One region of the Kitasatospora sp. NPDC051705 genome, then DNA from elsewhere that is predicted to be linked to it. Evidence: riboswitches for the same ligand, from Rfam matches in the RefSeq annotation. Region 1 holds a riboswitch; the other holds the start of a gene.
What was found. Region 1 has a riboswitch for cobalamin ahead of ACIA8Q_RS14020 (iron ABC transporter permease). Riboswitches for the same ligand answer to the same signal wherever they lie in the genome.

Region 1 (4,933 bases):
ACGGCGCCGCCGTGGTGGTCATGATCTCGCTCCTCCGGTCGGGTCCGTCGGCTCGCACCTCCGAGCGTACGCCCGGCGGGCCGGGCCGGCGGGCCCGCCGGGGGAGCGGGATCCGGGCCGCCGGTCAGCGGGCGGGGACGGTGCGCAGGTAGGCGGCCAGTGCGGTGATCGCGGCCGGGTTGCGCGGGCTCTCCACCAGGTCGACGTAGTCCAGGACGAAGATCCGGTCGTTCCGGACCGCCGAGACGCCGGCGAGCGGCGGGAAGGACTTCAGGAAGGCGCGCTTGGCCTCGGCGCCGGTCTCCCCGTAGTTGTTGATCACGATCACCTCGGGATCGCGCTCGACGACGCTCTCCCATCCGACGGTGGTCCAGCTGTCGGCGAGGTCGCCCGTCACGTTGGTCCCGCCGGCCCTGGCGATGATCTCCTGGGGCGCGGCGAACCTCCCGGCGGTGTACGGCTTGTCCTTCCCGCTGTCGTACAGGAAGACGGACGGCCGGTGCGCGGGCTCAGGCACGGCGGCCACCTGCGCCCGGAAGTCGGCGATCAGCCGGTCGGCGCGGTCCCGGACGTCGAAGACCTCGCCCAGGTTGGCCAGGTCGGTGTAGAGCGCGTCCAGCGGGGACATCACCCCGCGCTCGGGGCCCCGGCCGCTGCGGCAGGACTCGCTGAGCACGTACGAGCCGATGCCGAGGTCCTTCAGCGCCTGCGGGGTGAAGCCGCTCCCCTCGTCGAAGCCGTAGTGCCAGCCCGCGAAGACCAGGTCGGCCCGGGCGTCCAGCACGATCTCCTTGGTGATCTCCTTCCTGGAGAGCCACGCGGTCCGCTGGTAGCCGTCCTTCCAGGCGACCTGGTCGACCCGGCCCTTGTCGTCGGGCATCACGTAGCCGGCCATCCGGTCGGCGAGGCCGAGGGCGAGCATCAGCTCGGTGATGCCGACGTCGTTGGTGACCGCCCGGGCGGGCTTGCGGTCGAAGGTGAGCGCGGTGCCGCAGTTCTGCACGGTCACCGGGTAGTGGGCGGAGCCGGCGGCGGCGTCGCCGGGGGCGATCTCCGCGCCGCAGGCGGTGAGTCCGAGGGCGAGCAGGGCGGCGGAGGCAACGGCCTTGGTGCGCAAGCGGGTTCCTAGCGGGTGGGGTGGACACGGTCGAAGAGCAGCTGGAGGGCGCCGGTCACCGGGTGCCGGACGGGGGTGGCCCGGACGCCGAACACCTCGGCCAGCAGGTCGGGCCGGAGCACCTCGGCGGGCGGCCCGGAGGCGACGATCCGGCCGGCCCGCAGCACGTACAGCAGGTCGCAGTGGCCGGCCGCCAGGTTGAGGTCGTGCAGGGCGGTGAGCACCGTCGGCCCGGCCTCCCGGACCAGCGCCAGCACGTCCAACTGGTGGGCGATGTCCAGGTGGTTGGTGGGTTCGTCGAGCACCAGCAGCCGCGGGTCCTGGACCAGCGCGCGGGCGATCAGCACCCGCTGCTTCTCGCCGCCGGACAGGCTCGGGAAGCCCCGTCCGGCCAGGTGCTCGGCGCCGACCCGGCGCAGCGCCCGCGCGCAGCGCGCGCGGTCGTCCGGGCCCGGCCCGCCCAGCCCGCTCCGGTGCGGCAGCCGGCCCATCGCGACCACCTCGGCGACGGTGAAGTCGAACTCGGCGGAGTGCTCCTGCGGCAGCGCGGCCACCCGCCGGGCGGCCTCGCGGGCGGGGAGCGCGTGCAGCTCGGCGCCGTCCAGCAGGACGGCCCCGGCGGCGGGCCGCAGCGCCCGGTAGACGCAGCGCAGCAGGGTCGACTTGCCGCTGCCGTTCGGCCCCACCAGACCGACCACCTGCCCGGCGGCGGCCTTCAGCACGACGTCGTGGACCAGCCGGGCACCGGCCAGGTCGACCGAGACCCGGTCGAGGGAGAGGTCCATCAGCGCCCCCCGAGGGCGTGGCCGCGGCGGCGCATCAGGAACAGGAAGCAGGGCACGCCGAGCACCGCGGTGCCGACCCCGACGGGCAGTTCGGCGGGCGCCAGCAGGGTCCGCGAGACGATGTCCACCCAGACCAGCAGTAGCGCACCCGCCACCGGCGCGACCAGCAGCACCCGGCGGTGGCCGGCCCCGACCAGCATCCGGGCCAGGTGCGGGACCATCAGCCCGACGAAGCCGATCGCCCCGCTGACCGCGACCACCGTGCCGGTGACGGCGGCGGTCACCACGAACAGCTCGCGGCGCAGCCGGTCCGGGTCCACGCCGAGCGAGGCGGCCGTCTCGTCACCCATGGCGAGCGCGTCCAGCCGGCCCGCGGAGCAGTGCAGGTGGACCAGGCCGGCGAGCACGGTGGCGGCGACGATCGGGACGGATCCCCAGGTGGCGCCGCCGAGGTTGCCGAGCAGCCACATCATGGCGTCCCGGGCGGCCTCGCCGCGGGCGGCGGCGAAGACCATCAGCGCGGTGGCGGCGGAGAAGCCGTAGGAGAGCGCGGTGCCGGTGAGCACCAGGCGCAGCGGGGTGAGTCCGTGGGCGGTCCGGGCGGCCAGGTAGACCAGCACCATGGCGAGCAGCGCGGTGCCGAAGGCGGAGGCCGAGATCGCCCACACCCCGAGCGAGGCGAAGGCGCCCAGCAGCAGGACGGCGTTGGCGCCGACGGCCGCGCCGGAGGAGATCCCGAGCACGAACGGATCGGCCAGCGCGTTGCGCACCAGAGCCTGCACGGCGACCCCGGTGGCGGCGAGCCCGGCGCCGACCACCGCGGCCAGCACGGTGCGCGGCAGCCGGATCTCCCAGACGATGGCGTACGCGGCGGCCTCGTCGGCCTCCAGTCGACCGCCCGTCAGCCCGGCGGCGAGCAGCCGCAGCACCCGGGCAGGGCCGAGGCCGGCGGCGCCCAGCGCGACCCCGCAGACCAGCGAGAGCAGCAGGGCGACGGCCAGGCCGAGGGCGAGGGGCGGGGCGGGTATCCGCCGGGCGGGCGGCGCGGCCGCGGCGCCGCTCACGTGCCGGCCCCGCCGGGCCGCACACGGGCGTGGGCCCGCGCGCACCTGTTGACGGTCCGTTCGCTGCGCTCGTTCACCGGGGTTGTGCGCCTTGCCTCGGGCCGCGGGCGCGCGGGGGCGGGCGCCGGGCGGGCGCGGGCCCGTGCGGCGCCGTCCCCTCGCAGTCCACGGCGAGTTGTCGGGAGGTCAGCGGCCGGGGGCGATCGGGCTGGCGCGGCCGTGCGGGCCGCGCTCACCGTTGCGGGTCAGCGCCGGACTCACACCGGACTTCCCCCTCGGACGCCCTGGCAGCATAACAGCCACTCAGGCTAGGCAACCCTTACCGGGGTGGGTCCCGGCCGGGTCGGCCGTGGACGCACGACCGCCCCCGTCCGGCGGTGCGGACGGGGGCGGTCGGGTGGCGACGCGTCAGGCTCAGGCCTGCTTGGTCTCCCAGAAGATCTTGTCGACCTCGGCGATCAGGTCCAGCAGGGCCTGGCCGGTGGCCGGGTCGGTGGACGCCTTGGCGGCCGAGGCGGCCTTCAGGGTGTCGTTGATCAGCGCGTGCAGCTGCGGGTACTTCTCGAAGTGCGGGGCCTTGAAGTAGTCGCTCCACAGCACCGAGATGTGGTGCTTGACGGCCTCGGCGCGCTGCTCCTTGATGATGACGGCGCGGGCGCGGAAGTGCGGGTCCTCGTTGGCCTGGTACTTCTCCTGGGTGGCCTTGACCGACTCGGCCTCGATCCGGGCCTGCGCCGGGTCGTACACGCCGCAGGGCAGGTCGCAGTGGGCGTGGGCGGTGGCGCGCGGTGCAAACAGACGAGAGAACATGGGAGTCCTTCCTTAGATCGTCTTCCCGCGCCCGAGATTACCCTTCCGCCCTGCGGGTTTCGCGATCGGGCGGTGGGCCTAGGGCAAAAGGCGGACCCGGAACCGGGGTAATCCGGACATCGAACGGGGTGACGATCCGTGCGGCAGACTGGGACCGTTCGGTCGGGAGGAGGAGTCGTGGCGCGGAGCGCGGAAGCCGGGGGCGGCGCCCGGGGCGGCGGCGCGCTGCCGTTCGGGCTGGTCGACGTGGCCGGGCCCTCGATGGTCCCGACCCTGCGCGAGGGCGACCAGCTGCTGGTGCGCTACGGCGCGCCGATCCGCCCGGGCGCGGTGGTGCTCTTCCGGCACCCCTTCCAGCAGGACCTGCTGGTGGTCAAGCGGGCCGCCGAGCGCCGCCCGGCGGGCTGGTGGCTGCTGTCCGACAACCGGCCGGTGGACAGCGACAGCCGCAGCTACGGCCCGGTGCCGGACGAGCTGGTGCTCGGCCGGGTGCTGCTGCGGTTGCGCCCGCGCCCGGCCTGGCTGGCGCCCGGCCGCCGGCTGGAGCGGCTGCTGCTCGGCGGCCGGCTGGCCGCCGTCCCGGGCCTGGCCCGCCGGCTGGGCCTCTGGGTGGAGGACGTCCACCCGCCGCAGCCGCGCTAGGGGGTGTTGCCCGGCGCCGCGGCCTCCGCCTCCTGGCGCTTGCGGGCCCGGTAGGCGGCGACGTTGGCGCGGGTCGCGCAGCGGTCCGAGCAGTAGCGGCGGGAGCGGTTGGTCGAGGTGTCCAGGTAGGCGTTGCGGCAGGGGGCGGCCTGGCAGATGCCGAGCCGGTCGGCGCCCAGCTCGGTCAGGTGCACGGCCAGGCCCATGCAGGCGACGGCGCTGAAGTGCGCGGTGGCGGTCGGCGAGTTGTCGGCGAGGTGCAGGTGCCAGCGGGGCCGGCCGGCGTCGTCCAGGTAGTCGTGCCCGGAGACCAGCGGGCTGACGGGGTACTCCATCAGCAGGCTGTTCAGCAGGTCGACGCCCCGGACCTCGTCGTTCTCGGCGGCGGCCTCGAAGACCCCGCGCAGTCTGGTCCGCACCGCCCGCAGCCGGGGCAGGTCGGACTCGTCGGCCAGCGCGGCGGCCCGCGAGGAGTCGGAGAACAGCTCGCGCACGGCCTCGACGGAGGTCAGCGA
Region 2 (4,933 bases), on a different contig from region 1:
ACGTGAATCCGGCGCCGGTCAGCGCGGCGAGCCCGGTGGCCGGATCGCCGGGTGCGCAGCCGGTCTCGACGCCGCCGCCGACGGCGGTGAAGTCGACCACGACGGTGACGCCGGTGGTGCCGCTGCAGGCGGCCGCGTGGGCCGCGGGGGCCTGGACGGCGGAGGCGCCGAGCAGGCCGGCGGTGAGGGCCGCGGCCGCGGCGATCGAGCCGAGCGCGCGGCGGGCCGGTCTGGCCGGGGTGAGGGTGTCGGTCATCGGAACTCTCCTCGTGGGCTCAGGGGTTCGGTGGCTCAGGAGTTCGGTGGCTCAGCGGGCGGCGGGCGCCGGGCAGGCCAGGGTCGGGGCGGCCGGACGCGCGCCGGCGGCGGAGAGGGTGGCCAGCGGGGTGCCGGCGAGGCCGAGCGCGGCCTGCGCGGTGGCCCGGGCGCCGTTGGCCGGGTCGAATCCGGTCGCGTCGTAGGCGACGGCGCCGCGGACCGCCGGGTCGGCGGAGCAGCCCTGCTGGAACTTCACCAGCCGGCTCCAGCCCTTGAGGCCGGCGCCGAGGCGTCCGCCGGCCAGCAGCGCCTGGGTGGCCAGGCCCGTGGTGTTGGCGTTGGAGGCGGTCGCCCCGGCGGCCGCGAAGCCGCCGTCGGCGTTCTGGTGGGCGGTGAGCCAGCCGAGGCCGGCGTTCGCCTTGGCGGTGCGGCCGGTGGCGGCGAGGGCCTGGGCGGCCAGCGCGGTGGCGTCCGGGTCGCTGGTGCAGGTGGTCTGGCCGAAGGAGACCGGGTAACCGCCGTCCGCGCACTGGCTGTTCGCCAGGAAGTCGACGGCCGCGGCGGGGGCGCCGCCGGGGGTGCGGTGCAGGGCGATCAGGGCGAGCGACTGGCCGAAGGCGTTGCTGTAGTCGCCCCACTGGGAGCGGTCGGAGAAGCGGCCCTCGGCGGTCTGCAGGGAGCGCAGCCGGGCCGGCAGGTCGACGCCTCCGAAGGCGGTCGGGTTCGCGCCGCGGACCTCGGCGGCGAGCAGCAGCTTGGCGGTGGCACCGGCGTAGGCCTCGGTGGTGCCGTCGCCGAGGTAGCCGCCGAGGATCTCGGGCTTGGCCAGCCAGGCGGTGGCCCGGGCGGCGGCCTCGTCGGAGCCGTGGGAGGCGGCGAAGGCCAGCACGGCGTCGACGGTCAGGCCCTGGTCGGGGTAGGCGGTGCCGTTGAACACGGACTCGAAGTGGTCGCCGTCGACGAGCTGGCGGGCCAGCCAGCCGCCCGCGGCGGCGTCGGGGCGGATCGTCGGGGCCGCGGTCGCGGCGGGTGCGGCGGCGGGCGCGGCCTGGGCGGCGGTGGCCGCCGGGAGCGCGGTGGCGAGGGCGAGGGCGGGTATCGCGAGCAGACCGAGAGTGCGGCGGAGGGCGGGCATGGCTGCCTTTCCGGGCCTGGACGCAGGGGCCCGGAGGGCGCCGGCGGCACGCCGGGCAGCCCTCGGAGCTCCGGCCCGCAGACCACGACGGGAGGAGGGGGTGACACACCTCCGCCGCCGGGTACTCGGGCTCGCCGCCGACGGGACGTCGGCGGCCTACCGTTGCGGGTCAGCGCCGGATTCGAACCGGACTTCCCCCGTCGGCGGAGTCACAACATGACGGCCCATCATGGCGAAGACGCGAAGATCCGGTCAAGGGACGGTGCGCCACGTCACGGTTCCGGCACCGGAACACGGCACCGCGGGCCGCGCGCAAGGTGCCGGAACCGTACGGGTCAGCGGTGGCGGAACTCCGGCAGGCGCTTCTCGGCGAAGGCGGCCATGCCCTCCTTCTGGTCGGCCGTCGCGAACGTCGCGTGGAACAGCCGCCGTTCGAAGCGCACGCCCTCGGCCAGGGTGGTCTCGAAGGCGCGGTTGACGCTCTCCTTGAGCATCGCCACCGCCGGGGCGGACATCGCCGCGACGGCCTCGGCGGTGGCCAGCGCCTCGGTCAGCAGCTGGTCCGCGGGGACGATCCGGGAGACCAGGCCGGCCCGCTCGGCCTCCTCGGCGCCCATCATCCGGCCGGTCAGGCACAGCTCCATCGCCTTGGCCTTGCCGACGGCCCGGGTGAGCCGCTGCGAGCCGCCTATGCCCGGGATCACCCCGAGCTTGATCTCCGGCTGCCCGAACTTCGCGGTGTCGGCCGCCAGCAGGACGTCGCAGAGCATCGCCAGCTCGCAGCCGCCGCCCAGCGCGTACCCGGCGACGGCCGCGACGACGGGCTTGCGCAGGGCTCCGAAGCGGTCCCACGCGGCGAACCAGTCGCCGAGGTAGGCGTCCACGAAGTCCAGGGACTGCATCTCCTTGATGTCGGCGCCGGCCGCGAAGGCCTTCTCCGAGCCGGTGACCACCAGCGCGCCGACCTCCCGGTCGCGGTCGAACTCCTCCGCGGCCGCCACGACTTCGTTCATCAGCGTGGTGTTGAGGGCGTTCAGCGCCTTGGGGCGGTCGAGCGTGATCACGCCCACCCGGCCCCTGCGCTCGACCAGGATCGTCTCGAACGTCATGCGTCGTCCTTCCTGAGGGTCGTGATGATGGCCGAGAAGTCCAGCCCGGCGCCCACCTCCTCGGCGAACGCCGCGTACAACTCGGCTGCCCTGCCGCCCAGTTCGGCGGGGACGTCGGAGGATGTCGCCGCCGCGGCCGCGAGTCCGAGGTCCTTGGCCATCAGGGCGGCGGCGAAGCCTCCGGCGTACCCGCGGTTGGCCGGGCTGGCCGGGACGGGCCCGGGGACGGGGCAGTTGCTGGTCAGTGCCCAGCACTGCCCGGAGGCGGCGGAGGCCACGTCGAACAGGGCCTGGTGGCTGAGCCCGAGGCTCTCCCCGAGCACGAAGGCCTCGCTGACCGCGATCATCGAGATGCCGAGGATCATGTTGTTGCAGATCTTCGCGGCCTGCCCCGCCCCGGACGTCCCGCAGTGCACGACCCGGCGGCCCATGGCGGCGAGCACCGGCTCGGCCTCGGCGAAGTCGGGCCCGTCCGCGCCGACCATGAAGGTCAGGCTCGCGGCCTCGGCGCCGGGCACGCCGCCGGAGACCGGCGCGTCGACGGCCCGGTGCCCCGCGACCCGGGCGAGGTCGGCGGCGACCCGGGCGTCCCCGACCGCGATGGTGGAGCAGTCGACGAACAGCGCTCCCGCTGCCGCCTCCGTCAACTCGCCGTAGGAATCGAGGACATGGCGTCCGGTCGGCAGCATGGTGAGCACCACCTCGGCCTCGCCGACCGCTTCGGCGGCGGAAACCGCGATCTTCACTCCCCGGGCCGCAGCCCGTTCCCGGGCCTCCGCCGAGAGGTCGTAGCCGGTCACCCGGTGTCCGGCGGCGACGAGGTTGGCGGCCATCGGGCCGCCCATGTTGCCCAGTCCGACGAATCCGATGCGGTGGGTCACCAGCGCTCCAGGGGTGTGGTGGCGGCGAGGCCGAGTTCTCCGTCGCCGAGCGGGGCGAAGTAGCGGGCCACGGTGGCGGGTTCGACGGCTCCCAGGGAGGCCGGCGTCCAGCGCGGTGACCGGTCCTTGTCGATCACCTGGGCCCGGATCCCCTCGGCGAGGTCCGGAGTGGCGAGCGCCGCGCAGGAGGTCCGGTACTCCTGGTCGAGCACGGCCTCCAGCGGGCCCAGGGCGCGGGCCCGGCGCAGGGCCGCCAGGGTGGCCTTGACCACCGTCGGGGAGTTGGCGGCGATGCGCTCGGCGGCCTTCTCGGCCTCGGGTTCACCGCTGTCGCCCAGCCGCGCGAGGATCTCCTCGACGGTGCCCGCCGCGTAGCAGCTGTCGATCCACGCCCGCCGGCCGTCCAGCAGACCGGCCGGCGTGGGCTCGACATGCCGTTCCAGGGCCTCGTGGACGGGCAGTTCGGCGAGGTCGTCGAGCAGCACGGGCAGCCGCTCGGCGGGGACGTAGTGGTCGGCGAGCCCGCAGAGCAGCGCGTCGGCGGCACCGACGGAGCCCGCGGTGAGGGCGAGGTGGGTGCCCAGCTCGCCCGGCGCGAGGGCGAGCAGGTAGGTGCCGCCGACGTCGGGGACGACGCCGATGCCGGCCTCCGGCATGGCGACGCGCGTGTTCCCGGTGACGATCCGGACGCTCCCGTGGGCGGAGACGCCGACGCCGCGGCTTCCCTGACACCGCGGACCTGCCGTCGACCATATAGTCGGACGTCCTAGTAAGTCCAGGTCCCGTGACGAACCGTCACCGCGCCCTCCCCCGACCGGCGCAGGACGACGCGCAGCCCGCCCCCCGTGCGGGGAGCGGGCTGCGGGTCGGCGGCGCGGGCGCTACCGGGCGGCGACGGCCTGGGCCGGGGCCTTCACCGCGGCGGGCTCGGGCTCGAGCACGCGCTTGGCGAGCTCGCCGAAGACCAGCCCGAAGGAGGTCCACAGCACGAGCTGGATGGCGAGCGCCGCGAGGCGGAACTGCCAGAGCAGGGTGGCCGGGAACTCCTCGGGCACCTCGTTGATCACCGGCAGGAGGGCGTAGGCCAGGCCGACGGCGACGACGAAGCCGCCCCCGGCCGCGACCGCGGCGTACCAGTTGCCCAGGCGCGGGGCCAGGCGCTTGCCGATGATGACCGCCGCGACCGCGAGCAGGACGCTGAGCACCATCATCAGGAAGTACAGGACGGTGCGCTTGCCGATGGTGTCGGGGTTGCCGATGGACGGCGGGTTGGCCGGGTACTTGAGGAACGGCACCACGTACACGGTCACCAGCGCGGCGAGCGAGACGACCAGCGCCGTCGCCCGGGCGCCGAAGCGGCCGATCCGCCCGAGGGCGAAGCAGTACGCGAGGGCGGCGATGCCGCCCATGGCCACGGCGAACAGCAGGATGCCGGTGGCCAGACCCGCCGTGGACTGCAGGGAGCGGCTGACCACCTCCATGCCGTGCTCGGCGGAGTGCGCCTCCTCGAACTCGATGGCGGCGTCCACCTTGGACTCACCGAGCAGGTA

Region 2: another riboswitch for cobalamin. It lies ahead of ACIA8Q_RS00365 (peptidase); the one in region 1 lies ahead of ACIA8Q_RS14020 (iron ABC transporter permease).

The regions. Positions count from the first base shown of each region.
Region 1 is NZ_JBITCO010000008.1:258,111-263,043, forward strand. Features, by position in the region: gene ACIA8Q_RS14005 (nuclear transport factor 2 family protein) at 1-22, opposite strand, end outside; gene ACIA8Q_RS14010 (ABC transporter substrate-binding protein) at 125-1,117, opposite strand; gene ACIA8Q_RS14015 (ABC transporter ATP-binding protein) at 1,126-1,902, opposite strand; gene ACIA8Q_RS14020 (iron ABC transporter permease) at 1,902-2,966, opposite strand; cobalamin riboswitch at 3,143-3,282, opposite strand; gene sodN (superoxide dismutase, Ni) at 3,381-3,776, opposite strand; gene sodX (nickel-type superoxide dismutase maturation protease) at 4,038-4,418, shown strand; gene ACIA8Q_RS14035 (CGNR zinc finger domain-containing protein) at 4,415-4,933, opposite strand, start outside.
Region 2 is NZ_JBITCO010000001.1:81,847-86,779, forward strand. Features, by position in the region: gene ACIA8Q_RS00360 (flagellar hook-length control protein FliK) at 1-256, opposite strand, end outside; gene ACIA8Q_RS00365 (peptidase) at 308-1,393, opposite strand; cobalamin riboswitch at 1,492-1,632, opposite strand; gene ACIA8Q_RS00370 (enoyl-CoA hydratase) at 1,729-2,502, opposite strand; gene mmsB (3-hydroxyisobutyrate dehydrogenase) at 2,499-3,383, opposite strand; partial or broken gene ACIA8Q_RS00380 (enoyl-CoA hydratase/isomerase family protein) at 3,380-4,099, opposite strand; gene ACIA8Q_RS00385 (CbtA family protein) at 4,265-4,933, opposite strand, start outside.